DNA from 3 places in the Bacillus sp. AFS031507 genome. Region 1 is predicted to be linked to each of the others. Evidence: riboswitches for the same ligand, from Rfam matches in the RefSeq annotation. Region 1 holds a riboswitch; each other region holds the start of a gene.
What was found. A riboswitch is a leader RNA that binds a small molecule or an ion and turns the genes downstream of it on or off. The one in region 1 is predicted to bind cobalamin.
Positions count from the first base shown of each region.

Region 2: linked by a shared signal. The riboswitch ahead of metE (5-methyltetrahydropteroyltriglutamate--homocysteine S-methyltransferase) and the one ahead of COE25_RS22335 (ribonucleoside-diphosphate reductase subunit alpha) in region 1 are both predicted to bind cobalamin.
Region 3: linked by a shared signal. The riboswitch ahead of COE25_RS06720 ((2Fe-2S) ferredoxin domain-containing protein) and the one ahead of COE25_RS22335 (ribonucleoside-diphosphate reductase subunit alpha) in region 1 are both predicted to bind cobalamin.

Region 1 covers NZ_NUOW01000025.1:197,103-207,058, reverse strand. The annotation lists gene COE25_RS22335 (ribonucleoside-diphosphate reductase subunit alpha) at 1-1,656, opposite strand, end outside; cobalamin riboswitch at 1,793-1,994, opposite strand; gene COE25_RS22330 (hypothetical protein) at 2,161-3,843, shown strand; gene COE25_RS22325 (bifunctional metallophosphatase/5'-nucleotidase) at 3,910-5,667, opposite strand; gene COE25_RS22320 (VanW family protein) at 5,770-6,768, opposite strand; gene COE25_RS22315 (formate/nitrite transporter family protein) at 6,957-7,781, opposite strand; gene COE25_RS22310 (methylated-DNA--[protein]-cysteine S-methyltransferase) at 8,213-8,752, shown strand; gene COE25_RS22305 (SH3 domain-containing protein) at 8,786-9,127, opposite strand; gene COE25_RS22300 (SH3 domain-containing protein) at 9,227-9,956, opposite strand, start outside.
Region 2 covers NZ_NUOW01000036.1:102,678-112,633, forward strand. The annotation lists gene COE25_RS25695 (ribonuclease H-like YkuK family protein) at 1-94, shown strand, start outside; gene COE25_RS25700 (PAS domain-containing sensor histidine kinase) at 161-1,621, opposite strand; gene COE25_RS25705 (DUF418 domain-containing protein) at 1,783-2,784, opposite strand; partial or broken gene garD (galactarate dehydratase) at 2,978-4,511, opposite strand; gene COE25_RS25715 (SET domain-containing protein) at 4,846-5,211, shown strand; gene metE (5-methyltetrahydropteroyltriglutamate--homocysteine S-methyltransferase) at 5,579-7,870, opposite strand; cobalamin riboswitch at 8,254-8,434, opposite strand; gene COE25_RS25725 (VOC family protein) at 8,530-8,925, opposite strand; gene COE25_RS25730 (hypothetical protein) at 9,279-9,608, opposite strand.
Region 3 covers NZ_NUOW01000004.1:13,405-23,360, reverse strand. The annotation lists gene COE25_RS06745 (GNAT family N-acetyltransferase) at 1-419, shown strand, start outside; gene COE25_RS06740 (M15 family metallopeptidase) at 626-1,396, shown strand; gene purT (phosphoribosylglycinamide formyltransferase 2) at 1,737-2,903, shown strand; partial or broken gene COE25_RS06730 (OFA family MFS transporter) at 2,944-3,908, shown strand; gene COE25_RS06725 (VCBS repeat-containing protein) at 4,271-5,203, shown strand; cobalamin riboswitch at 5,741-5,929, shown strand; cobalamin riboswitch at 6,107-6,283, shown strand; gene COE25_RS06720 ((2Fe-2S) ferredoxin domain-containing protein) at 6,411-6,794, shown strand; gene cobJ (precorrin-3B C(17)-methyltransferase) at 6,848-8,473, shown strand; gene COE25_RS06710 (sirohydrochlorin chelatase) at 8,537-9,469, shown strand; gene cobK (precorrin-6A reductase) at 9,466-9,956, shown strand, end outside.

The DNA of each region.
Region 1 (9,956 bases):
GTGGTGCCAGCCAAATGTACCAAGACCCACGGCTCTGTACTTTGTATTTGTTAGTTGAGCCTGTCCAACTGAGATTGTATTTAAATCAATCACGTTATCGAGCATTCTTACTTGGATCCTAATTAAACGCTCTAAAACATCTGCAGGAACTGCTTTTGCCAAATTAATAGAAGATAAATTACAAACAACGAAATCACCTGGTTTACGAACAATCACGAGATTGCCATCTTCATTTTGGTATTCGTTAACTATGGTCGTAGCTGACATATTTTGAGCAATTTCTGTACATAGGTTACTGCAGAAAATAGTTGTACGGCCCTTGCCTAATACATGCTTATTTGGATTTTGCCTGTTTACTTCATCACGATAGAACATGTATGGTGTTCCTGTTTCTAATTGAGCAACCATTATTCGTGTCATAATATCCATTGCACGGTAGGTTTTACGAGGAAGAAGCTGGTTACCTGCGGCCTCTTCATATTTCTCGGTAAAGTATTTAACATCCGTTTCATCATAAAAATCCTCAAGTCCGAGAAGGTTCCCTTTTTCATCCTTCCAGCCCATAAATTGTTTTACTTGATGGGGACAAAATGTATGCCACTGCCCGATACTTCTTCCATCCTCATCTTTCTCTTCTAATTTTTTCATAAATAGGTCTGGTATGGTGACACCCGTGAAAATGTCATGGGCTTTACGACGTTCATCTCCATTATTGGTTTTCAAATCGAGAAATCCGTTCATGATATCTTTATGAAACAAATCTAGATAAACAGCAATGGCACCTTGCCGTTGACCTAACTGATCGACACTGACAGCTGTATTATTTAGCAATTTAATCCATGGTACAATTCCAGAGGAGTTTCCTTTAAATTTCTTAATATCGGAACCTAGGGCACGAATTTTACCATAATAGATCCCAATACCTCCGCCATCCTTACTTAGCCGAGCAATATCCCAATTATTTAAATAAATGCTATCAAGGGAATCGTCTACTGTATCAATAAAGCAGGAGGAAAGCTGCCCAAAGCTTTTGCCCGCATTCGCTAAAGTAGGGGTAGCAACTGTCATAAATAAATTACTTAGTGCCCAATATGCTTCCTTTACAAGCTGTAAGCGGATGGACTCCTTTTCATCCTTCATAATCGTCATGGCAATAACCATGAACCGCTCCTGCGGGAGTTCATATACGTTTCTATTATGATCTTGAGCAAGATAACGATCCGCTAGTAAAAATAACCCTATGTAATTAAATAATAAATCTTTATCTGGATTTATCTCTTTTGCTAGTTGATCGATTTCATCTTTACTATATAAACTTAGGAGATCATTAGAATATATACCTTTATCAGTCAATTCTTTTATTAATCTATAAAAGTCTCCATATTTTAAAGAACGATTATAGCATCGACTTTTTGCAGATTTTCCATATAATTCATTCAGATATAAACGGGCAGCGACAAATGTCCAATTCGGTTGGTCCATTGCAACTTGATTTATTGCATAGACTAAAGCTTGTTGGTTTGCTTCCACCTCTGTTACTTCCAGTTCGCTTATACGGTTTTTAAGCTCAGTTGTATCCATCTGATATTTTTCTGTAACTTGATTAATAGATTCTAAAACATAATTGAAATCAACTTGAAGCTCCTTTGTTACCATTTCATTTCCCCCTATAATAAAAAAATCCGCTCAAGGGGAATTGAGCGGATGAAACGATAACACTACAAAAGGACTAAAATAAAAGTATCCAATGCCTCCTGTCGCCACCGTTCATCTTCTCAATCCCCGAAGAAGTTGAAACAACTTAAGAAAGACAGGTCTCCTGACTCATGCTTCATCCTACTTTGAACCCTTCCCATATAATTGCCTAATATATTAGACATTTCTTATACAGTGGTTTGCTCATTTCGTCAGCATTTACAGTTGCGGGGGCAGTTCTGGATTTACACCAGATTCCCTATTAAGCCACAATGGCATCGTCTCTTAAGGCTAACACAATATATAGTTTGATTATTATTTATTGAAACAATATATAGTGAATCAATTAATTTAAATAATAGTATAGTCACCAAAATAATTCAAGTCTATTATTAAATAAAAATGAAACCTATCTGGTTTAGTTTCCGTATATTAAGAAAGTCCAAGGTGAAAAGGGGCAATTTTATGGGGAACATTTTTCTATTTACGATGATCATTGGAATAGCTTCAGCACTTGTTTTAATACCCATTTTTAAACATGAAGAGGCAAATAAAAAAGTTGATAAAAAACAAAAAATCGGCGTCTTCATTGCTGTTATGGTTTTTCTTATGCTTCCAGTGTTTTCATTCTTTTATTTTAGTAATTTTGATAGAAACTTCACTTCTTTATGGCCGTTAGCAATCTTCCTAACTGTAGGCGGAGCAGTTCTTGCCAAAGGCACAGAAAGAAAGATTAAAGGACTTCTCTTTCTAGCAAGTCTAGGTCTAGGAATTTATTTCTTAACCGCCTTCATTTTTAATGCCGATGAAAAATATCAAGTAGCAAAGATGGATGCAAAGGTAGAGATTCAGACCTTTGATGAGAAGGAAACACCAGCTAGCGTTCCACCGCAGTTTGCACGTAACAAAATGAAAAAGGCTTTTGGGCAAGTACCGAACACAAGCTACTTTGAGCTTGGAAATCTTCAGATTCAAAAACTGAACGGTGATTATGTATATATTGCTCCCGTTGAATTTTCTGGATTTTTTAAATGGTGGAAAGGTGAAAGAACTCCTGGTTACTTTTCATTAAGTGCAACGGATTCTAGCGCTAATCCAAAATTTATTAAGGCCGAAATGGTTTATACCCCTTCCTCTTATTTTAATAGACAAATCGAGCGGCATATTCGCATGCAATATCCCAAGAAGATTTTCTACGGAGATGTTCAATTAGAAATTAACGAAGAAGGAAAACCTTTTTACATCCGTACTTATGGTGAATTTATTTCAGCCCGAAATGGATTTACGGCCAAAGGGCTAGTCGTAGTTGATTCTAAGAGTGGCGCAATGAAAGATTATCATATTTCAAATGTCCCCGAATTTATTGATGGCGCGGTCTCACCTGAGGCAGTTAGTCTGCAAAACAGCTATTATGGGAACCTCGTCCATGGATTTTGGAATAGTAAATTCGGAAAATCTGACGTGAAACTCCCATCTGATGAAGGAACTGAGTCAAATGTAAGTCCGATCTTTGATGAAAATGGAAAGATGTATTATTTTACTGATTTCACAAGTCCTAAAGAAGGCGTAGATTCTATGCTTGGTTACTCGTTAACTAACTCAAGGACGGGAAAAGCAACTTACTATACCGGAAATCCAGAGCAATCTTATATGGATTCACAGGGTGCCTTACAGATCATTGAGAAGAAATTTATTGAAAAGAAATGGCATGGGCAAATGCCGATTCTTTACAATTTTTACGGAGAAGCAAGCTGGTTAACGTCTGTATTGGATTCGAACGGTTTTCTGCAAAATTACTTTATCGTCTCTGCAGCTAATCCAGAAATTTCTGTGTACGCCAATACTCCAAATGAGGCCCTAAAACAATATAAAACAGCCCTACAAAGAGGCAAGGGCACTGTAGACGGCAGTTCTAAAGCGGATGAAAAGCAAATCAGCGGAACAGTGGTGAGAGTCTATAAAGAACAAAGAGAAGATTTCACCATTGTTTCTTTTTTATTAGACAATCGCCAAAACTTTATCATCTCTTCGGAAAGAGTCCCGCTAGCTATCTACTTAAAAGAAGGAGATAAAGTAACCGTTCGCTACTTGGACACTGGCGGAGACTTCCTGCCGGCAAAAGAGTTAGTAATAGATGCATTACAATAGGGAAACAAAAATGGGTGTCAGGCACTAATTAGTGCCTGACACCCATTTTTTAAAACACCAAGTTTGTCACTGAACCCTTTGTATTCTATTTTGAATGCCATAAGTGAACGGTTTTGGCTGGGCTTTACTGAAGTTAACTAATGCATCAAGGTCAACGGGTCCGACTTCTTTGTTTTTAGCTTGAGTAAATACAGTAAATCCATCTCCGCCTCCAGAAAGAAAAATATTCGCTGTCACAGAATAGGATTTATTAGGATCCATTTCCGTGCCATCTGGAAGCTTGGTGCTCACTACCCTTTGCCCTGCTGGTTTATTTGGATCCCAAGTATAGCTTAAGCCAGAAATCTGCAGCATGTTCGTTTTTGTTGCCCCCCACTGCTGGTTGAGCAATTCACGGATTTGCTGTCCCGTCATCGACATTTTGACAAGATCATTATTAAAGGGCTGAACTGTGTAAATTTCTCCCCAAGTGATATCGCCAGGGTCAATATCGGCTCGAATACCGCCAGGATTCATAAAGGCTAATTCGGTATTCAACGCTTTCCTTTGTGCATCCGCAATGAAATCGCCAAGCACTGACTCACCATTTTCATTTTGCTTTGCCGTCAGACTTTCAGATGAAGAGCCAACAACTCGATTAACAATCGGTTCTATTTTTGATTCATAGCCTTCTATCATTTTCTTTATTTCCGGATCGGGCTCGATTCCTTCTTGAAAGGTAGTTACAATCTCAGCTCTTTTTGAGACAATATCCTTTGTTTTAGGATCTATCTCAAGATCAACATCAGAGAAAGCAGTTCCATAGGAATAGGATTGAACAACTAGTTTATTGTCAATCGTTGCGTTCATATAGGCATGATTATGGCCGCCGAAGATGATATCCACTTCATCGTCGACCCGGTTTGCGATATCGACAAGTTGCCCTTTTGGATTTTCTCCGTTTGGACCTGATGTACCAGGGTTATGTGCTAAAACGACAATCGATTTTACCCCTTGTTTTTTCAAATCCGCTACATTCTGATTAATTGCTTCTACTTCATCGGTGAATTTTAATCCTGCCACACCGCTAGGCAAAACAAGCTTTGGAGTCTCAGTAGTTACCACACCGATAAAACCAATGGGCATCCCATTTACTTTGATCACTTGATAAGGAGGCAGAATCGTTTTTCCTGTTTTCTCATTGACCACATTGGCAACAATCCATGGGAAGTTTGAACCTGCAAAATTGCCTGTTTTCGGATGTGTTCCCCCTTTTATGAGGCGCATCAGTTCCGTTAAGCCTTCATCAAATTCATGATTACCAACTGTACCAATATCAAAACCCAATTTATTCAAGATCTCGATAGTTGGTTCATCTTGTAAAAGGGCCGACACAGGGGGGCTGGCTCCCACCATGTCTCCATCTTGCACCAATAGAGTATTTTTATTTTCAGCCTCACGCTGTTTTAAATAGGCTGCTAAATAATCCACTCGACCAACCGGTTTCCCATTTACTTTCCGAGTCACATTTAATTGGCCATGCAAGTCATTAATCCCTAATAGTTGGACCTGAATGAAACGAATATTTGCGGCCGGTGGCTTTCCCTTTTTGGGATTGACCGTTTCTGGACGGTTGGATTTATGTCCATGATATGCTTTAGATAACCCTTGATTCTTTCCATTCGAAGGATTCTGTCTGCTAACCTCTACAACTTGAGGCCTATTAACAGTTTGAAATTGATGATCCATATCCCTTAGGGCATGAGCAGAAGCACTTTGATTTTCCGTTATCGCCACCAGTGCTAGGATCGATAAGGAAAGAAGCGCTTTTTGAAACAATTTCATACTATTCCTCCTACAATTTTCTAAAAGAACCAAAGGTATTTTTCGCATTGTAGGTTTGGAATATACAGAAAAGGCACCAAAGGAGCTTGGTGCCTGACACTATTAATGTTTGGCGATCAGACTTTGGTAGGCTGCTGATGTTCTTACTTCAATGGTCAAGGTTCCCTTTTTATAGATGGATTTGATAATAAATGGAGCACCAGTGTTGTTCTGAAATTGAAAGTCCGGTCCACCATAAGATACGGTTGCATCTCTGCCAGCAGGTACATACCCAACCGACAAGGAATGGTGATGTTTTTCAATATAACTAACACCTACCTGATCCACTGCATTGAACAGGGTTGATGACGTCTGGCAAATTCCTCCGCCGATACCGTCGACTAGTTGCTTATTTACAATTTCCTTCGCCTTTTGATATCCATGGGCGGCATCACTTGGACCAACAGTGGTATTAAATGAGAAAATATCTCCCGCTCCGACAATGATATTATTAATGGCCTCGGCCGACAGCTGAATATTCTTTGAACGGCCTACAACTCCGCTATTAAATCTCGTTGTAAAGCTTGCCACGACAACTTCCCCTAACTGGTCAACATCCTCAGGCTTATAACCGCTCTCGGTCACATATAAAGGTAGTTCAATAACTCCACCCGTTGCCGATGCTGTTATGACCTTTTCAACTAACTCTGATTCCTCTAAGATAATTCTAGGTTTGCCTTTAATGATTTGACCATTGGGGCCAATCTTATCAAGAACCATTCGTTGGTCATATCCTTTGGTACTTTCCGTCCCTCTTGCTAAATCCTTTGCCCATTTTTCAAGTTCCTTTTTGTAGGTTTCATTATCGGTTCCAAAACCCATTTCCACTGGTAAAAAGGTTTCCAAAATAGCATTTGTATTCGGATCAATGACACTCACCGTAATTGGTTTTGGTTTTTCTTCTTTCTGTGGTGGTTCTGGTGTTTTATTGGGCTTTTGTTGTCCTGGTTCAGTTACTTTTTCTTCAACTGTCTTTTCTGTATTCGTTTTTTCTGTACATCCGGCAATAATTAATAAGCTACAAATTAATAAAATTGATACTAGCCACGAGCTCTTTGTCATTTCCCCCAACCTCTTATCCTTTATTTTCATGCAGTAAATGCTGACCTCCAAACGAAGTCCATACATTCTTGGATTTTATTCCCGTTTGCATGTCAATATGACTTATAAGTATTGATTAATATGCAAAAAAGCCCCTTAGGTGTAAGGAGCTTAATCAGTGAAGATATATAATTTTTTTAAGCTGTAAATTATCTTACGCTGCTTTTCATCATTGGTTGAACCACTAATGGTTCCGAATATGTGCGTTCATTTTTCTTATAGGCGTGCCAATATGCGAGTGCGATAAAGACAGATCCGCCAACCGCATTGCCTATAAAGACAGGGATAAAATTTTCAATATATCCTAGCCAAGTAAAATGGCCGGCAAATATCGCTGCAGGAATCACAAACATATTCGCTACAACGTGTTGGAATCCGATTGCGACAAATGCCATCGTTGGAAACCAAATACCTGCAATTTTTCCGACCATATCGTTTGCTCCATAACAAAGCCACACTGCCGCTGCCACCAGCCAATTACAGCCAATCCCCGAAACGAAGGCTTGGAGAAAGGTTGCTTCTAATTTATGGTCAGCAATACTAATCGTTCTTTCCAAGAAGGGGCCTGATTCGGTAAGTCCAACCAGATGCCCAAAAAAGTATGCTACAAAAATGGCCCCGATAAAGTTACTGACCGTAACAAGAAACCAATTATAAACAACCTGTCTAGTGCTAATCTTATTCGCCATTCGAGCTAGAGACACAGCCATCATATTTCCTGTTAATAGCTCACCACCTGCAAGCAAGGTGAGGATAAGGCCGATTGGGAAGACAGTCGCACCAATCAAACTGCTTAACCCCTCTAAATTTCCTGTTAAAGTTGCTGTGACACGGATGAAAAGTAAATAACCTAAAGCAATGAAGGCACCTGCTTCAAAACCTAATATCAGGGTCTGTAAAGGATGGTATTTTGATTTTTTTACTCCATTTTCAACGGTAATTTCCATGATTGTTTCGGGTTTACTATATCCCATATGATATACTCCTTTTTAAATGAACCATTTAGTATGTGAAATGTTTAACATACTTCTATTTTATAACAAATTCTTTTAAAATCCTGTGAATATTTCTTTAACTATTTTAGAGCGCTTACATTTACCTTTGTAATCTTGCTTTTATATTCAAAATATCTTACTTCCCTTTCCTAATAAAGGTATACTGATTCTGAGGTGACATGGTGGAGTGTAAAAACACCACAGGAGTTACGGACGGAGACGAATGGTCTAACAGAAGAAAGATGGCAGTCAATTATCAATAATGTTCCTTCATATGATGATAAACCAGTATGTTAGTCGGTATCCCTAACCCAGCCCATTTTGCTACACTTTTAAAAAAAATAACCAGCCATACTTCATCAGAGTATCGTCAAATGATCCGAAAGGAATAAAGAATGGAGGTTTATACAATGGAAAAGAAAATTTATTGGAGTTTGTTTATATATGGTCCATGGAAAATGTATCTCGCAGCAACGGTAGATGGACTTTGTTATGTAGGTTCCGATCATAAGGACTTAGAAGAACTGGTGACTTGGGTCCAAAAAAAACTCCCGCATCACCTTTTGGAACGTGATGATAGTAAATTACAACCTTTTGTAGACGAATTCACCGAATATTTTCAAGGAAAGCGCACGTCTTTTACCTTTCCAATCGATTTTCACGGGACTCCCTTTCAACAATCTGTTTGGAACGTATTAAATGAAATTCCCTATGGATGCACACATACTTACTCAGAAATCGCGGAACTCCTGCAGAAACCTAAATCGGTACGTGCCGTTGCCGCTGCAATTGGAGCAAACCCGATATTAATTACTGTTCCTTGTCATCGTGTGATTGGTAAGAACGGGAAGTTAACTGGTTTTCGCGGCGGTTTAGATATGAAGGAAAAACTGTTAGATTTGGAAAAAGAACCCTCCAGTTTGAAAGGTGTAATCATACATGCTAAATAAACCAAAAAGGCAGAGAGAAAGTCTCTGCCCTTTTTATTTTATATATTTACTTGAAACATAACCTGTTGCTTTACCAAATTTGATTTTTTTCCATGAACCTTTTGTTGAGACAATGGTTACTGATTGATTTTTCTTTAAAGTACTAATTACCTTGCTTTTGGTTGATGTTGTTGCACGTACATTAAGACGTGATACAGTTACTTTTCCCATTTTTGGTTTGACAACTTTTTTTACAACGAAAGTAGTTGTCACGCTCGAACGGTTTTTACTTGTGTCTGTCGCTGCCATCACTACAGAGTATTTCCCATTTCCAAGGGAGGCAGTGCTGTATCCTAGGTTGATTGTACCTGCTTTTGTTATAACGTCCTTTTTCAAGTAGCTAAGGGTTTTACCAGTACTATTTTTTATATAGACGGTTACATATAGAAATAAAAAAACTCACCAAATTAGGTGAGAAAAAATTAGCGTGTGAAATTAATAATTAATCCATTTAGCTCCTATTTTAGTGGAAATTTGATACCATCCATCTCCACGGTCAGCCAAAACCTTTACTTTTTGTGGAGTAATCTGCCCGTATGTCTTAGACGATATGGATGGTTTGCTATACAATTTTTCTTGTTTTTTTACTTGTAGATATTTCAATGGTTTTGGATTAATATACACCCATTTAGCTCCTAAGGAGGTATGAATCATGTACCATCCCTTCCCGCTATTCTTCATAACCTTTGCAGTTTGCGGTGTAAGCGCACCGCTATTTTTCAATAAAAGACTTGGCTGGTCATATAAATTAACATCGTATGTAATCTTTATATTTGATAAGATCGGCATAAAAGGAAGTATAAAGAGATTTTTATTTCCACTTTTTATCCATCCAAAACCTTTTCCATATTTAATTTTGTACCAATCACCAGACTTTGCAGAAATTTCAACTCTATCCTTTAAAATGACCTTACCTATTTTAGGTGAATCATTATATGGGAAGTTTCTCACATCGAGACTAGGATTGATAGTTATCATACCATTTACTAAATATATAGTTTGTACAGCTGGAGGTACCACGTCATTGACTTTCGGCGGACTGGCATTAATCAATTCATGATGAACGCCATCCCTGCTAGTACTAATAAATTTAAGGCCAACTTGCTTTGCTAGCTTTAAAAGTGAAGAATTTACATAGTGTAATCCATTTAAAGGCTTTCCTTTA
Region 2 (9,956 bases), on a different contig from region 1:
AATGGTAACGAGAATCGAATCGATGGGGGTTGAACCGAAAATCAAACCAAATGCCTTTGTTGCTTCTAGCTATGCAAATCGTTACACCAAATAAGGGTGTCAGGCACCACGTGGGACAATTGTCCCTTAATGATGCCTGACACCCTTTTTTACATCCTTATTAAAAGCATTCCAGTTCAACTTTTACAGTGGTGCCTTTCCCAGGTTGACTGTCGATTTTCATAGTACCATTATGTTCCTGGATGATTTTGTTGCTGACGGTTAGGCCAAGTCCGATTCCTTTATCCTTGGTTGTATAGAAGGGAGTTCCCAAATAGCGCATAAGTTCGCCGTCAATGCCCATCCCTTCATCCGAAAAGCTAATCTGCACTCGTTTGCCTTCTATCCTTTGCACATGAATATTCACATTTCCACCAAACGGCATCGATTCAATTGCATTTTTTAAAAAATTAACAAAAACCTGTTTCAACTGATTGGGATTACAAAGCAAATCAATATTATCCTTTTGATTATGGCTGATTATTTGCACATTATGTAATAAAGCTTGTGGATGAAGTATATTAACCGTGCTTTTTAAGATTGAATTTAGATTTTCTTGATCAAATTGAATGGCTTGAGGTTTCGCCAACGACATAAATTCATTCACAATCATATCAATACGATCTAATTCGTTCATGATGATTGATAAATAATCACTTTGTTTTTCTTGGTTCCTAGTATCTTTCAAAAGCTTTGAAAACCCTTTCAACGAAGTCAACGGGTTTCGTATTTCATGAGCAACTCCCGCAGCCAATTGGCCAATAATCGAAAGCCGGTCTAAATTTCGGAGGGCATCATCATTTTTTACCCGGTCTGTAATATCCCTTCCCACCGTCACATAGGAATCAATTTCTCCTTGTTCATTAAAAATAGGAGAAAAAGTGGTCTCCGAGTATATTACTTCCTTATCAGCTGCTTGTAACTTTGTTTGCAGCAGTTGTGGTTCCTTTGTTTCTATTAACCTTTGATAAACTCTTTCAAAATGGTCTATTTCCTCAGGTATGATAAGATCGTATACGGTTTTACCTATTAACTGGTCAGGAGTATATCCAATTCCGTTTTCATGAGAAGGAGATGCATAGACTATCTTTTTATCTAACGAATAGACCTTAATCATATCCGATGTATTTTCAGTTATAAGCTTGTACAGTTCACGTGTCTTTTTTAATTCTCTTTCAATATTTATATGCTCTGTTATATCGCGAAAGATTGCAATAACAGCAATAATTTCCCCACATGAATTTCGAAAGGGAGAATAGGAAACAGCAATATCAAGTATGCTTCCGTCTTTATGGTATCTTTGGGTAACCATATCAGGATATGCTTCACCACTTTTGACTGATTCAATAATATCATGCACTATGTCAGGAGTGGAAAATTCCTCAACTCTTTTTCCGATGACATCGTCCTCTGTATAGCCAAATATCTTCGTATACACATGGTTCACTCGAATAAATCGATTCTCCATATCGACCATACAAATCGCGTCTGCGGTACAGTCAAGAAATAAGTCAATTAAATCATCTGGATTATAAACCACAGATTCATTCGCTTTCGTAAAAATCGGGAAACTCTTCGACATAGAGATCTCTCCAAACACATCAATTATACTCTTAATCTCCATTTTACAGAGTTTTTCGATAAAGAAAAGAAGTATTTTACAAAATGGTGTCAGGCACCACCGAAAGACACTTGCTAGAATTTGTCCACCTCACATGGACAATTTAGGATTGGATAAGTATTTTATTTACGCATTGGCGGGAATTCGAAATAGGTCAGCGCGCGCCACACCCATTCTAATGGGCCGAAGCTAAAGTGGCGCAGCCAAATCGCACTGAACGTTAGTTGAATGACATAAATAGCTAAACAAAAATAAAGTGAATGTAAATAAGTTATATGATCAAATAAATCCAGCATCTTCCCCGCAACTAGGATTACGATTGTTTGTGAAACATAGTTTGTCAGCGCCATCCGTCCGTAGCTCTTTAAAGGTGACAGGACCTGCCGGACAACAGGAAAATTCAGAAGCAAAATCATCAGCCCGATATAAAAAGCAGAGACAATTGGACCAATCGTGATTCCAATCCGTAAGAATTGCTGCGTTTCTATGGACTCACCACCTGATCCAAAATCAAACGGGGCATGCTGATATTGATAAATAAGACCTGCCACACTTAAAACAAACATCCCCCCTGTGAAAACAGCTGTCACTTTCCATCGATCTGATATTCGTTCAAATAGCCGGTACTGCCCGGCGGCAATTCCTAACAACATCAATGGAACCACCATAAACATTTTCTGAGCATACAAACTTAGGACGAGCAGCATGACTATTCCAAAAACAAGATTTACAACCTTGTTCGCTTTATAAAAAGGTAAAATAATCAGACCACAAATAGCGTAAACCGTTAATGCTTCCCCTGGATGAAATTGCACATGAACTAATCCAAAGATAAACAACACGAGGATTCGCCGCAAAAACAAAACATATCCATTTTTCCCCTTCGCATTTGCCCTGGAGATAAATATATAAAACCCCACACCAAACAAAAAGGTAAAGATCGTATAAAAGCGGCCTTCTACAAATAAATATAAAAACCTCAAGTACGATGCATCAGTTGTATGGGGTATTGGTAACTTAATCAACAATAATGGAATGATGTTAACCAGGATAATCCCCATTAGTGCAAATCCCCGTAAATAATCAAGAACATCGATCCGTGTGGATATCTCCTTCGCATTCATCCTAATCAACTCCACTATCATTATAACCGTTAACAAGATATTCAACTATTTTGCCAATCTAAAAAGGCTGACAGCGTGCTTCCTGTCAGCCTTTAATATTTTTAGCTTTGCCACAATCGTTCTATCCTTATATCATTGTTCTTTAATTTTAAAAGAAACAACCATAAAAAGTCATAGCCCTGTTTCATAGGCATCAAGTAATCGGTGCAGGGTTAAATAAGCATAAATCATTATGCAAGCCCCATTTTTCCGCATAGGTTTGCTTGCGACTGCTCGCCACATCTAAAATCAGGTGAAAAATTTCCCATCCTACATTTTCAATCGTTGCCTCACCTGTTGCAATTGTTCCAGCGTTAACATCAATCAGGTCCTTCCATTGCTCGGTTAAGGCATTGCGAGTTGAAACCTTAATCACAGGAGCCATAGCTAAACCATAAGGCGTTCCCCGACCCGTTGTGAAAACTTGCAAATGCATTCCGGCGGCTAATTGCAGTGTCCCACAGACAAAATCACCTGCAGGGGTAGCAGCGAAAAGTAAGCCTTTTTTCGTTGCCTTCGCACCTGGCGGAACTACTTCAACAAGGGGACTGTTGCCCGATTTCGTTACCGAACCCAACGATTTTTCCACAACATTTGATAAGTCGCCTTTTTTATTCCCAGGCGTCGGATTGGCATCCCGGTCCACTTGACCGCCTTGCAAATAGTTGTCATACCATTTCATTTCCCTTTTTAAATCGTTGCCTACTTTCTCATCAACAACTCTGGACATTAATAAGTGGACAGAATCCCTAATCTCAGACACTTCGGAAAACATAACCGTTCCACCTGCCCGAACAATGAGGTCGGCAGCATAGCCAACAGCTGGATTGGCTGTTACACCGGAGAAAGCATCACTACCGCCACATTGTACGCCAATAACAAGATCCGAAAGAGGACATGTTTCCCGCTTCCGCTCATTTAACCTTTTTAGACGTGTCTCGGCCATTTCCAAAATCTTTTCGACCATATTTATAAAGCCTGTCTGTTCTTGTAATAAGATAACATTGGAGGTATCTCCATCTGGTAATAATCGGTCAGGAACTAATTTTTCACACCCCAAACCAACCACCAAAACTTCCCCGCCAAAACTCGGATGGGCGGCTAAATTTTGGAGGGTTCGAATCGGGATGATTGCATCGGGGGAATTAATCGCCACGCCACAGCCATAGCTATGATTGAGAGCGACGACATCGTCTACATTTGGATATTTTGGTAAAAGTTCATTATTAATCCGCTTAACCGCAAATTCCACCACTCCTACGACACATTGTACACTTGTTGAAATTCCAAGAATGTTTTTGTACCTACCGTGCCGTTCGAATTCCGATACCCTTCAAATGTATATCCCTCTAGCGGCGGCAAAGGCTGTGACGCTTGCTCAGGTGCTAATAGTTCGTCCAGCTCGGGTGCACTTGGCAAATCAACCATGGTTTCATTGACCCAGCTTCCTTTTTTTACAGGATTTTTAACATAACCGATGATGTGGCCATAACGAATAATCGCATCCCCACACTTTAAATCCGTAAGTGTTACTTTATGACCTTGAGGTACTCGCTCATTCAGTTTTAGTCCATCTAAAAAATTGCCCCCTCAGGCAATCCCCCAGTGTTGACAATGATCGCTACATTATCATCAGGGTCCACTTTAATATATAAGGGCTTTTCAATCTCAGTTACGTTCAAAGACATGATCCAGGCTCCTTACTAATAGATTAATAGCTTTCCTCATAGCTTTTGAAAAACTATTCGTTATCACCTATATTGTAAACCTGTTAGAAAAATTAACCATTAGTCAATTAAATAATTATTATGATAATTTTTTTGGACAATTGCACAACTAACATCTTGGTAAGCCCCTTACAAAAATAAGTTCACTAAGCCAGGTTAGTCTCAACACTAACTTGGTTTTTTTCCGCTATCAACAGACTTCTACCTAATTGACCCATACCAAACACCTCCCTTTTTCATACCTTAATAAAAAAACTGCAACTGAGATGTGTATAAAATGGAGGTAAACAGAACTATGTTGGAGGTAAGGCAATCTCAATACGGGAGAGGAATCTTTGCTACACGGGATATTAAGAAGGATGAGCTTTTAGAGGTGTCACCCGTCATTATCTTCCCTAAAGAAGAGTTTAAGTATTTGGAAAAAACAACCTTGATCGATTATGTATTCTGGTGGGGAAAAGATTTCGATGAATGTGCGTTAGCCTTAGGAATTGGGTCGCTCTTTAATCATTCCCGCACACCTAATGCCATTTTCAAAAGGAAATTAAAAAAAGGTACAATCAATTTTTATGCTTATACCGACATTAAAGAAGGAGAGGAAATCCAGATCAATTACAATGGTGACCCAGATGACAAAACAAGATTATGGTTTGAGAAATAAAGACAAATGAAACTCGAAATATGAGCCCAGTCGTTAGAATGGGCTCGCATATTTGTTGACTATTCCAATCATCATTTCTTGTTTTACTTTAAGCCATTTGTTTTTTCATGATTAATAATCTCGATAAAAAATATAATTTTCGGTTATTATTTTGGGGTACTTTGAGTAGTAGCCGCCGTATGCAGGTTAGCATTTTTTAGAGTCAAACCAAAACCTTCTGTAATCTGAATTAATTTATCACGTGCTTCATACACATTCATATTTCCGACAAAATCTGTAAGCCTGATAACTGGATAGTAATTCCCAATTAACCAAAGAGCCTTTCCAAAAATGGAAAAGGCCCTTAATTTAATTGTTAAGATTAGATTTAAACAGTTTGTTGTTGCTGTTGGCGTAGGTTTCGTGCGGCTGACACCATATTTTTTAGCGATGCAATGGTTTCTTCTTCATGACGTGTTTTTAAACCACAATCTGGATTCACCCAGAACTGTTCTTTTGAAATAATTTCTAAACTATCGTTTAAAATCGCTTTGATTTCTTCTAGACTTGGTACACGTGGACTATGAATATCATACACTCCTAAACCAATACCAAGTTCATATGGATTTTTTTTAAGAGATTGAATCAACTCCCCATGACTTCTAGACGTTTCGATTGAAATCACATCTGCGTCAAGGGCACGAATCGGCTCAATAAAGTCATTAAACTCGCAATAGCACATATGTGTATGGATTTGTGTTTCATTTTTCACACTAGAAGTTGCTAACTTAAAGGCATTTACCCCCCATGCTAAATACTCAGCCCATTTTTCTTTGCGTAATGGCAGTCCTTCACGTAATGCCGGTTCATCCACTTGAATAATGGCAATGCCTGCATCTTCTAACGCTGCAATCTCTTCTCTTAGTGCTAAGGCCAGTTGGTTGGCTACTTGTTCACGTGAAATATCATCGCGGACAAAAGACCAATTTAAGATTGTGATAGGACCTGTTAACATCCCTTTCACATACTTAGACGTTAATTGCTGTGCCGCTTCTACTTCCTTCACGGTCATTGGGGCTGTCCACTCGACGTCACCATAAATAATTGGTGGTTTTACACAACGTGAACCATAGGATACAACCCACGCTTTTTCTGTAAAGGCAAAACCTTCTAGCTTTTCTCCAAAGTACTCAACCATATCCGTCCGCTCAAATTCACCATGCACTAAAACATCCAATCCTATTTCTTCTTGAATTTGAATCCAACGAGCTGTTTCATTTTTTAGAAACGCTGCATACTCAGCGTCTGTAATTTCCTTTTTACGCCATGCTGTACGTGTCCGTTTTACTTGAACTGACTGAGGGAAGCTGCCAATGGTTGTGGTTGGATAATCTGGTAAATCTAATGCCTTTTTCTGCAAAGGCTGACGTTCTTTAAACGTCATTGAACGAGCAAAATCCTCTTGTGTTACTTGTAATACTAGCTCTTTCACACGTGCATTTTTCCTTGCCTTATGCTGTACTAATGCTTCAGTTGCTATCATACTTTGTGAAACGCTCTTATTTCCTGTCCAAGCCTCGTCACGTACGTAAGATGCGATATGTGATAACTCAATTATTTTCTCATCGGCAAATGACAAAGCATTTGTCAGTATGGCATCCAGCTTTGTTTCTGCCTTCGTCGTCACAGGTACATGCTGTAAACTACATGAAGACTGAATCCAAGCTTCTTTTACACCGCTTAATAATAAAACAGCTTTTGTATTGAATGCTTTTTCAGCCAAATTTGCCCGCCAAATATCCCGTCCATTTACGATACCAATTCCTAATACTTTGTCTTGTGGGAACCCGTTTTTTCGAAGTGAAGCCATATTCTCTTCGGAACCATGAATGAAATCAAGACCAATCCCTGCAACAGGTAATTGAGACAGCTCTTCATACGCTGATAGTCCTTCAAAATAGGTTTGCAACATGATTTGTGCAGCCGGTACTTCTTCTGCTAACTGTTTGTAAATTTCTTGCACTAGTTTTACATCATCTGCTGTTAGTGAAAGGGTTAGTGCTGGTTCTTCCACTTGAATCCACTTTGCCCCAGCATCTACAAGTTGCTGCAATACTTGAGCATATAACGGTAAGAGTTTTAAAATAAACAATGCTTTCGATTTAGCATCGTATCCTTTCGCTAAGCTAACAAAAGTAAAAGGACCGATCATTGTAGGCTTTGTAATAAGACCTAATTCCTCTTTGGCTTCTACAAAATAATCTAAAATGTAGTTCTTCGTTAATTGTAATGACTTGCCTTCATACTCGGGCACGATGTAGTGATAGTTGGTGTTAAACCACTTTGTCATCTCACAAGCCACAACATGGCTTGCCCCACGGGCCATTTCGTAATAAGTGGTTAGATCGACTTCATCACCTGTCCACTTATAACGATTTGGAACCATACCGAACATTGCCGCATGGTCAAGCATACGGTCATAAAGGGTAAAATCCCCAACTGTTAGTAACTCTAAGTCTAATGATTGCTGGCGCTTCAAATTATTCAAACGATTCGTTTTCATCTCGAAAATAAATTGCTCCTCTGATATCGCACCCTTCCAAAAAGATTCTATACAACGTTTCCACTCCCGATTATCACCAATGTACGGGTAACCAATGGCAGTACTAACTAAATTCATATTTCATTCCTCCTTATTTAAATTTACATATTCCCAAGTAGAACAAAGGCGCAAGCGCCCGTTTAGCTGCGTATGGACTGGAGCGCTCCAACTGAGATAAAGGAAACACGGAGAGCGTAGCGCATTCGTGCTTGACCTATCGTAGGGCGGAGAGCGAAGTCCACTAGCAGTTGGGCGCTGGAGCTGGATTCAGAGAACTAGTTCACGTTATCCAAAATAAATGATTTGATAATCTCCTATACAACAAAAAAGCCATCTCCACAAAATGGAAATGGCTCTACAATCAAGTTTAAGTTTTGCTAAAAAAATATGCATAAACATAGCTACTCATAACTCGTTTGTCGTACAAAAGAATGTCACCACCTATTTCCACGTAGGTATTTGGTGTGTACTGGAAATTGGCAGGTCTCCTGGCTTATCATCATTGCTCCTCACACCTTCCCATCCTAAGACAGTGGTATTTGTGATTCACTCCGATTTACAGTTGCGGGACAGCGACGGAATTACACCGTTCTTCCCTTTTAAGCCAAGCCTTAGCTTGGCACCAATTCTTACACGATATGTAATTTTCACTAACTATAGCATATTAATAATATGAAGTACATAATTTTCTGAAAAGTAGTCAGTATGATGAGAGTTCTCTCACTCACCTTAGGATTCTATTTTGCATTCGCATCGGGTTGATGAATTCCGAATATATTGCCTTCGGTATCAATATAGTATCCCTGCCACGCCATTCCAGGCAGGGCATATTTGGCCATTGCGACCTTGCCGCCATTCTCAATAATTTTAGCTTCCGTTACATCGTAATTTTCCACTCCCATTGTACAAGCAAATGCATTCAAAGCTTGGTTTGCTTCCGGTGGAGCACTTTGCCGCTGCATCAAAGCACCATTGATCCCAAGTTCATTCTCATCGCCAGTCACTGCTCCAAAGTAAGGCATTCCTGCATACTCACTCCAATCTTGAAATGACCATCCGAATACCTCTCCATAAAACTTCTTTGCCCGTTCCATGTCATTGACATGAATTTCGAAATGAACTAATCTTCCCATGATTGCCTCCTAATTAAAAAAGTAATTATATTCGCTTCTAGCAAGTTAGTACTTATGTATATCTTGGGGTTATGATGCATTATCTTATGTTAGCAAAACTAAGGATGAAGCCAACTTTTCAATTTGAGCCAAAGCCTAATATATTTCCTCTTTATTATAGGATAATTGTTGGAATATATTCAATTTTTATAAAGATTAAATATTTTTACTTATTGTAAAAAAATATTTATTATGGCTAGACACCTTAGAATGGTTAGATGGAATGCAAATTGTTACATATGAAGGTAATTACTACTATAGAGTTATATGGATACGGAGCGAAATTGAAGAATTTAGCAAACAGTCTTAAAACATTAGCCAAAATACACTCTTACACTCCCTTCTATTTTTGCTGTTGCTAAACAATTCTGTATAAAATTCAGGATTTGTTTTTGATCCCAAGTTAAGAAATCACTTTCTGACAGAGAATCACCATTTTTATAAAATTGCTTGTAGGCATTCATAGCCTTTTCAATTTGTTGTATCGAGAAGGTAGAACTGTCGCCTGATCCACTAACTCCTGCATAGTAATTATTTGCATCAAGTAAATTATACAGTATGGTAGCATTATAATTCCCCATGCTAAAACGAGCATAAGCAATTTCTTTTCCTGCTTTATTGTGTCCTGATATATCGTGACCCATTAATTATCCTCCTTCAGATATAAATTTACTTACCAGAAATAATTAGTCTTAGGAAACTTTTAATGATAATATGCTTACATGGTTTACCTATCCTTTCAGGTCTATTTTTTTATTAAACAATTTTTCTTGAAATAACATGGAAGAAATGGGTGTTAAAGTAGAAAAATGTGAAGATTCAATAAGGAGGTTGTTCATAAACGTTTGCATAATTTCAAAGTTGGATTTATTCTTCAAGGTTTTCATTAAATCATTGTTTTGATGGGGAAAATGATGGTGGACAGAAACGCCAAAAATTGAAAAAGTAATTATTTTATTGTCATGTTTCCATTTTGCTACCTCCTCAGATAA
Region 3 (9,956 bases), on a different contig from region 1:
AAACAGCATTGGAAATAGTTAATTCAAATCCAACCTATAACATTTTAGAAAATGGAAATCCTTTAAGGTCGATAAAAGAAGTAAGTAGTGAATTTCTTACCCAAATTACTGATATTTTCCTAATAATACATGAAAATAAGCACATTGGAATAATTGATTTTCTAAAAAATAATCCTAAAGACAACTATCCATGGTTACGTTTACTCCTAATTCATGGTGTTTATCATTCTTTGGGATATGGGAAAAAGGCTTATGTTTCTTTTGAGGAAAAATTAAAACAACAAAAATTCAATATTGTTCGTATTGGTGTATTACAAAAAAATTTGAATGCGATAGAGTTTTGGAAATCGTTGGGTTTTAAGTATTATGCTAATAGTACTTGGAGAGGTAAAGGTGTTACTGTTTTGAGAAACATTTGATGTAGCATTATTGAACAAAGTGCTTTCCTTAACAAGATTGTGTAGTGTTGTACTTCAACTATTGGGGTGCAATAGTTGAAGAACGGAGCTGTCATCGAGGCAGCTTCTTCTTTTTGAACTAACACACGGATTCTTCAATAATTTCCAAGATTAAACCTGCTTTTAATAAGACATTATAAAAGTAACCTTAAAGGAGGTTATGATACGTGATTAGGAAAAACATCACTGTCCTTTTGATGTTCTTTTTAATAATTAGTCTTACTGGATGCAACAAAAAATCAAATGAATCATCTTCATCTAAGACGCCCAAAATAAATCAAATGAACATATCGAATCCAACTGATAAAAACCTTAATAAAAAACGGAAAACAAGAATAAGCGCTGTGGCCTTAACTCCCTATCCATCTTCGATAGCAACCGTTGTAAATAAAAAATATTATTTACCTGTTACTTATGTACCGAAGAATTTAGTATTTCCGGAAGTACCTTTTCTGTTCAAAGAAAAAATTGAAAAACGTAAAATGAGATGGGAAGCGGCTAAAAGTTTGGAAAAGATGTTTGCTGCCGCAAAAAATGATGGAATTTATTTAAGTGGGGTATCTGCGTATCGTTCTTATTCTACACAAAAAGTATTGTTTAACAATTATGTTAAGAGTGATGGATTTGAAAAAGCGGTAACATACAGTGCGATTCCGGGCACAAGTGAGCATCAAACAGGTTTAGCGATCGATGTAAGCGGAACAGACGGAATATGTGCAGTTTCGTCCTGTTTCGGAAACAGAAAAGAAGCGAATTGGTTGAGTAAAAACAGTGCGAATTATGGGTTTATTGTTCGTTACCCAAAAGGAAAAGAATCCATTACGGGTTATAAACATGAGCCGTGGCATCTTCGTTACGTTGGTAATATTTCGAAACCAATTAATAATAGCGGGATTACACTTGAAGAATATTTAGGTGTTAAATCCGTTTCCAAATAAGAAAAAGCGGTTCTCCAAATACAGAGAATCGCTTTCTTTCGTATGAATAAGACCTTGTCCTTTTGCCTTTAATAACAAAGAATATGATGTGCGAAAGACGACGAGTACGCTGATTCGTTAGCAGGTGTACATAAAAACAACACACAAAGCAGTAAAGAATAAACAAATATAAATAATACAAGTACATCTGTTAAAAAATAGTAACGCTTTCAAGAAAAATGACGAATGAAACTCATAAAAATATTAAATAATCTTCGTGTTTTGTGTGAAATTATTACTTGAATGAAGTGTAAATATGGATTAATATAAGCAAAAGACAAACAATAAGGGGTTGTGTAAGATGTTTGGTACCCAGACAAAAAAAGTGTTGTTACTAGGTTCTGGTGAGCTTGGTAAAGAGACGGTCATCGAGGCTCAGCGTTTAGGACTTGAGACCATAGCTGTAGACAGATATGAAAACGCGCCGGCAATGCAAGTGGCCCATCGTTCCTATGTGGTGGACATGCTGGATGGAGAAGAACTTCGCAGAGTGATTGAACAAGAGAAGCCGGATATGGTAGTCCCTGAAATAGAAGCGATCGCAACAGAAACATTAATTGATCTTGAAAATGAAGGATTTCGTATTGTACCGACGGCTAAAGCTGTGAACTTGACCATGGATAGGGAAGGAATCCGACGCTTGGCAAGCGAGGAACTGGGGCTCCCTACAGCGAAATATGCTTTTGCGAACACATTAGAGGAATTAAGGGATGCCGTAGAAGAAATCGGGATTCCATGCGTGATTAAACCAATCATGAGTTCATCTGGAAAAGGGCAAACTGTTTGCCGTTCGATCGAGGATGTAGAATGGTCTTGGAACGAGGCTATTTTAGGTGGAAGAGCCAAAAAAACTCGGGTGATTGTCGAGGAATTTATCCATTTTGAATCGGAAATTACACTACTAACAGTCCGTTCCATTTCAGGAACAACCTACTGTGCACCAATAGGACATGTTCAAAAAGATGGTGACTATATTGAATCCTGGCAGCCGCATGACATGTCAACGGAACAAATCGCAAAAGCGCAGGATATCGCCAAAAACATCACTGATGCTCTTGGCGGGTACGGACTTTTTGGAGTTGAATTATTTCTTTCTCCACAAGGTGTTTATTTTAGTGAAGTGTCACCACGGCCTCACGATACGGGGATGGTGACAATGGTAACGCAGGACCTATCCGAATTTGCCTTACATGTAAGAGCAATTTTAGGCTACCCGATTCCATATGTTCAGCTATTGAAACCTGGTGCAAGTCATACGATTAAAGCAACTAAGGAAAGCAAGACCTACCAAATAGCTGGAATTTCTGAAAGCTTATCCATCCCAGATACACAGGTTAGGGTCTTTGGAAAACCAGAAACAAAAGTAGGACGTCGTATGGCAGTTGTGTTAAGCAGCGGAGAATCAGTCGAAGAGGCAAGGCAGCGAGCCGCATTAGCAACTTCCAAAATGATCGTTACTCACGAGTAAGTACGATTTGAAATCAACTCACAGCTGGGAAATACAACGTTTAGCCATTCATATAGTATCATTGCTATTACTCTATTTATTTTACGGTATGATTGCAGGAATTGGGTTGAGGGTTGGTTACATCACACCTGTTTCCACGCTGGTAAAGTAGTTCCCTGACAGGAGAGGCCTCTCAACTGGACTGGCCATCATGGGATTTGATTTTGCTTCATTGATAAACAGTCCGATTATGAATCATTTAATCCATACATATGGCATTTCAAACACTTTCTATATTCTTGGTTCTGCGTACTTCATTATCATCTTTTGTTCTGCACAGTATCTTGCGCCGCCAAAAGAGGGATGGGTCCCTAAGAGCCTAGAAGCAGCAGCCAAAAAGTCCGGTACTAAAAAAATTAAAGAGGACCTTCGTCAGTTGACCGCTAATGAGGCAGTCAGAACAAGACAGTTTTGGGCATTGTGGGTGATGCTTTTCATCAATATTACCTATGGAATCGCGATTCTTTCTGTTGCCTCTCCAATGGCTCAAGAGTTAGCAGGGATGTCGGCTGCCGGAGCAGCGGCAATGGTTGGAATCATGGGGTTATTTAACGGATCAGGAAGGATTGCTTGGGCAACCATTTCCGACTACATCGGAAGTCCGAATGTTTACACACTATTTTTTGCTTTTCAAATCGTTGCCTTTTTTATGCTTCCAAATATAGCAGTGGGAATTCTTTTTTCGATCCTTGTTTATATGATCATGACCTGTTATGGAGGAGGATTCGCCTCTATAACTGCCTATATCGGCGATTTATTTGGAACAAAGCAGCTTGGGCCATTCATGGGTATATTTTAACTGCATGGGCTGCAGCTGGTCTAGTGGGACCAATTTTTGTATCCTGGGTCATTTTTTCAGGGATATTCGTCATAGCTCTAGCCGTTTCACTCCTCATTCGTCTTGATATTAGAAAATTAAGGACGATGAGCGAAAATCCTATCATCAAAAATGCAGGGGATTTTTAACGTTCAAATCGGTTTTCCGTGTTAATCACTTAAAGAATTGATTAAATAGAACAAGGGGCTGTTCAAAAAGGCGGGTACTTAACTTTTTGGGCAGCCCCTTAACTTTTTATCGAGCTAGGATTTCAAGCAATCTGGTTGGGTGGAGACATTTCTCCTATAGACTTGTTAGGTGATAAAACTGATTCTAGATGAACATAACGAAAAAAGCAGGTTATGGCTGATAATAGCTCAGGTAGGCTGCTTTTTTTATATGAAAAAAATGGAACCTACTAGTCGATAACCCATGTAGACCAGATCTTGGAATGCTCCTGTGGATTTGAACATAAATCTATATGGAGAATAATAAGACAGGTGGGTTGTAAATGGACACCAATGATTTTAATAAAGTACTGCATCACTATTACACAAAAATACGTGAGACGAATCATCCCTATTATTGGTACTGTTTGGCTAAAACGCAGGCAAGAGCCGGATTAACAAATGAAACACTTCAAACGATTGATATGGCTTTGTCCTTTCCCAATCCTTATCCTTCAAAGCACAAACTTTTAGAAATACGGGCCGAACTGCAATCTGCTGATACAAGACAACTTCATACCAATAGTCCAACAGTTTTAACGGTAAAGAGGGGTGATATTGACGGAGACGGAATAAAGGATAATGTTTATCTTACGGCATATAAAACTCCTGATAGTCCATTTTGGAAAGATATCACTTTGGTTGTCCAAAATGGGAGAACACATCACTATGATCACATCCATTTTAAAAATAACTCAGGATACAACCCCACACTTTTTCTAGGTGATTTGACAGGCAACAAGGGGGAAGATATTTTAGTGGTTATTGACACCGGAGGAAGCGCCGGCACGGTTTATGCGTATATCTTTTCTTATATGAACGGTCAAATAAGGCAAATATTTGATTCGGATGCATTCAATGATTCCTATAGGTACGATGTGACATATGAAAATCAATACAAAGCAAAGGTAATCAGTTATCATCTCAGAGAAAAGTATATTCTTGACCTTACTTATAAGGGGAAGGAATATTTATCGGAAATCTATAACCCCCAAGGTATATTAAAGGCTCCTATTAATGGGTGGGTGAATCCCTTGTCTGGTTTATACCCGATTGATTTTAACAGGGATAATAGATATGAACTCGAAGCGTATCAAAGGATAGCTGGCAGGTATAATGCGGACAGTCTGGGATATGTACAAACTGTATTGAAATGGAATGGTCAGGCGTTTGTTCCTGATAGACAGACGGTGGCCACCTTTGGTGGGGAGATGTAACAATTGGACCTTTTTATAATAGAAATGAACCAAATTTTTTTTACTTAACATAAGAGGTCTAATGGAATAATTGTTAATCCAAAATTAGCTAGGGTGTCCTTAAAAATAGGGACACCCTTTTGTAACAAGAACGGTATATAAACTTTTTTATTTTAAACCATCGTTTTATCGTGCCATAGGAATACTCTACTTCCGATCAGCTGAGGTTGAAGTTTCCGAACCTCATTCATCACTCGATTGGAAATTTAAGGTAGGGAATTACCACATCTATATTATCAATCATATTTGTTAAAAGGTGTCGATTGATAAAGTCATAATTAGGTTTTCTTTCATCATTTACCGATTCCTTTCACCAAGATTAATAATAACTAATAGGGCATTTAAATAGGGAATGGGGATAAAGAAGTTGTTGTAGGTATCCACCAATCCGATAGCTATGCCGATCCCCGAAAATAATATAAGGGAATAAAAAAAGCACTTGAAATATTCTATTTGTTAGACTAGTATAATTATTATCTCTTAAAATTACATATGAATTTGTTAACAATTAGTTAAGATGCCTTAGGGCTTAATAGGGAATCTGGTGAAAGGCCAGAACTGTCCCCGCAACTGTAAGTGTGGACGAAATAGACAAACCACTGGACCGTTTATTTATTGACGATTCGGGAAGGGTCTAAAGTAGGAAGAAACACAAGTCAGGAGACCTGTCTTAACTTTTAATGTTTCGATTTCTTCGGGGGTTGAGAAGATGGAACGTTTGGACAAAAAGGATTATTTATTAACTTTCTTTGTGCTGACGTTTTATCCGTTCAACTAATGTTGAACGGATTTTTTCGTTTTGATGATTCTAAATCATTTTTAATTCTCATAGTTTAGCTTTAGAAGGAACAAGCCTTTTTAACAATTGAATAGATTAGGATAGGTGCACGAATATGTGCTTAATAGGGAAGTACGGATTAAATCCGTCACGGTACCCGCCACTGTATGGGGAGTTTATTGCAGATGTCACTGAAGGAATTCGGGAAGACGCAATGGATGATGAACCTAAGTCAGGAGACCTGCCTTTACCTAATAACTTCAATCAACCTACGGGAACATAGGTAGAAGTGCTGAACATACACAGCTATTTTTTTGTGTGTATATATTCTGCACCCCTATGTCCATAGGGGTGCTTTTTTTACGTAAAAAACGAAAAGGAGAGTGTGACATGACTACTTGGAATTTACAAGGGACGAAACACCATGTTTTCATTTGCAACGGCAGCAGCTGTATGAGAAAGGGTGGGGAGGAAGCGACACAAGCAATTCGGAATGAAATCACCAATTTAAACTTAGATTCACTGATACATACAACAAGAACAAGATGCAATGGGAGATGTAAGGATGCACCTGTTGCCATCGTCTATCCGTCAGGAACTTGGTATAAAAACGTAACCCCAGAAGTGGGAACTACGATTGTAAAGCGTCATCTGGCGGAAGGTCATTGCCCTCAGGAGCATGCGATTTATCAATATTCCGAAGAAGGATTCATACAGCCAGAAGGGTCGGAATGCATTGCAGGAGTACAAAAAGCTGTTAAAGAAAAGATTTAACAGCGGATAGTAGCTGGATTCTAGTTTGAAATTTTGGAAGGTGGCGTAATAGTGTGAAAGGCAAATTATTGGTTATTGGTTTTGGCCCTGGTGATGAAAAACATATCACCGGACGGGCAAAAGAAGCCATCGAAGAAAGTGATATCATCATCGGCTACAAAACCTACGTTGATTTAATCAAGGGATTAATAGCTGGAAAACAAATCATCAGCACAGGAATGACAGAAGAAGTGAGCCGGGCCCAGGAGGCAGTGAAACAGGCCGAACTCGGTTACACGGTAGCCGTCATTTCGAGCGGTGATGCCGGTGTATATGGAATGGCAGGACTGGTTTACGAAGTGCTAATCGAAAAAGGCTGGAAAAAAGACTCAGGGGTAGAAGTGGAGGTGGTCCCTGGTATTTCTGCCATCAACTCCTGTGCTGCTTTATTAGGCGCGCCGGTCATGCATGATGCCTGTACGATCAGCTTAAGTGACCATTTGACACCTTGGAGCATAATCGAGAAACGAATCGAAGCGGCCGCTCAAGCTGATTTTGTGATTGCTTTATATAATCCAAAAAGCGGGAGAAGAACACGGCAGATCATGGAAGCTCAAAAAATTCTACTAAAATATCGCTCACCAGAAACCCCTGTAGGATTGGTAAAGAGTGCTTACCGTGATAGTCAAAAGATCGTCTTAACCAATTTAAAAGAGATGCTCGAACATGAAATTGGTATGTTAACCACCGTTTTAATTGGAAACTCCTCCACATTTTTCTACGACGGCTTGATCATCACTCCGCGCGGTTATCAGCGGAAGTATACATTAAATCAGGCAATACAGCCGTTGAAACCGCATCAGCGTTTGCAAAAGGAAGCCGAACCATGGGCACTGGAGCAAACGGAAGAAGTAACACCGGTGAACAAAAAACTAGTCACCCCAACCTCAGTGAAAGAGTCGCCAAGAGAGCTGGCTGAGGAAGCCTTGCAAATGATCCTTGGTGAGAACGATGGCCTAACCAAAGGTTTATTGGTGAAGCAAGACTTTCAATCTATTTTGGAGGTAGCGGTCAGCCCTGGTGTCGCCAATAAAAAATTTACCGCGAATCAGATGGTCATTCTTTCCCAACTTGTCGGAGAAGAAGGTGTCATGGAATACACACAAGACCATTTTATGAAGCTGCAAATTTTAACCTCTAAGCCTGATGAGATTGTTGAAAAACTAACGGCGGCTAACTTTTTGATTGCTCCTGTTGGCGACGTATTAACCGTAAAAGCCTGTGATTTTTGTGACGGAGAAAAGAAGGATTCCATTCCATATGCAGAGGAACTACATGAAAAGCTTGGCGGAATGGAACTTCCTAAGGAATTAAAACTGGGTGTAAATGGCTGCGGTATGGCCTGCTACGGAGCTGTAAAAGAGGATATTGGCATTGTTTACCGAAAAGGAGCGTTTGATTTATTTCTAGGGGCAAAGGTAGCCGGAAGATCGGCACATCCCGGCCAAATCGTAGAGGAAGGAATCGCACCGGACCAAATTGTCGGGGTCATAGAGGGGATTGTTCAAGAGTACAAACAAAAGGGCTATCCAAATGAACGTTTCTATAAATTTTTTAAACGGGTCAAAGAGGTTCAAGGTTTTGTGTACCAGGATATCACACCAAACCTTAAAATCGAAGCGGCTGTTTGCGGGGAGTAAAGGGGAGACGTCTAGCGGTCAATTGGCAGGTTAGGCATTTACAAACAAAGGGGAGGAAATATTTTGAAAGCAATTTTATTTGTGGGGCATGGGAGCAGAGATCAAGAGGGAAATCAGCAGGTTCGCGAGTTCATCCGTGAGATGAGAAAGACTTGGGACGATTCTTTCCTGGTGGAGACGTGCTTTTTAGAATTTGAACGACCAACCGTTAATCAAGGAATCGATCTGTGTGTGGAAAAAGGGGCCGACCATATTGTCGTGATTCCAATCATGCTCTTACAGGCAGGACACTCCAAAATTCATATTCCAGCAGCGATTGATGAGGCGAAGAATAAATATCCACTTGTTCAATTTACTTATGGCCGGCCAATCGGAGTTCATGAGGAAACATTTGAAATTCTAAAAACGAGATTAATGGAAATTGGCGAGAATTTAGAATCCATCGAAGACGATACGGCTGTCCTTTTGTTAGGACGGGGCGGAAGCGATCCCGATGCGAATAGCGATTTATATAAAATTGCTAGATTACTATGGGAAAAAACAAACTATAAAATCGTCGAACCTGCCTTTATGGGGGTGACCAATCCCCTTGTGAACGAAGGGATTGAGCGCTGTATTAAGCTTGGAGCAAAAAAAGTGGTAATCCTGCCTTACTTTCTATTCACCGGTATCCTGATTAAACGGTTAGAAGATATGATGGTTCCTATTCAAAATCAATATTCCACGGTTGAATTTCAGTTGGCTGACTATTTTGGTTATCATCCAAAATTACAGACGATTTTAATCGATCGGGTGGAAGAAGCCCTCCGTGATGAGGTGAAGATGAACTGCGATACCTGCCAATACCGTCTCAATGTGATGGAACATATCGATCATCACCACCACCATGATCATGACCATGATCATCACGGCCATGACCATCACCATCACGACCATGCCCATGACCATCACCATGATCACGAACATGCAGAGCAAAAGGCAGGAGATAGAGGATGATTTTCGTATTAGCCGGTACAAGTGATGCACGAGCCCTTGCTTTAGAAATAAAAAAGGAGGGCTTCGATCTCTTGGCCTCCGTTGTCACAGAAAATGCAGCGGTTGAATTAAGGGAGTCAGGGATACCTGTTCAAGTAGGAAGATTAACGGATGAAGACATGGTGGGGTTGATTGAAACAAAAGGGATTCTAGCGGTTGTCGATGCAAGTCATCCATTTGCGGAAGAAGCTTCGAAAAACGCAATCAAGGCGGCCCAAACGGCGGGAATCCCCTATATCCGGTATGAACGGGAGTCACAAACTTTTCAATATGACAACATGATAGTGGTCGAAAGCTACCAGGAAGCAGCGGAGCTTGCATTGGCCAAAAAAGGCGTGGTGATGCTGACGACTGGCAGCAAGACGCTTCAAATTTTCACAGAAAAACTATTAGGAAACCCGGACATCCGCTTGATCGCCAGGATGCTTCCTCGTGTGGATAATATGGA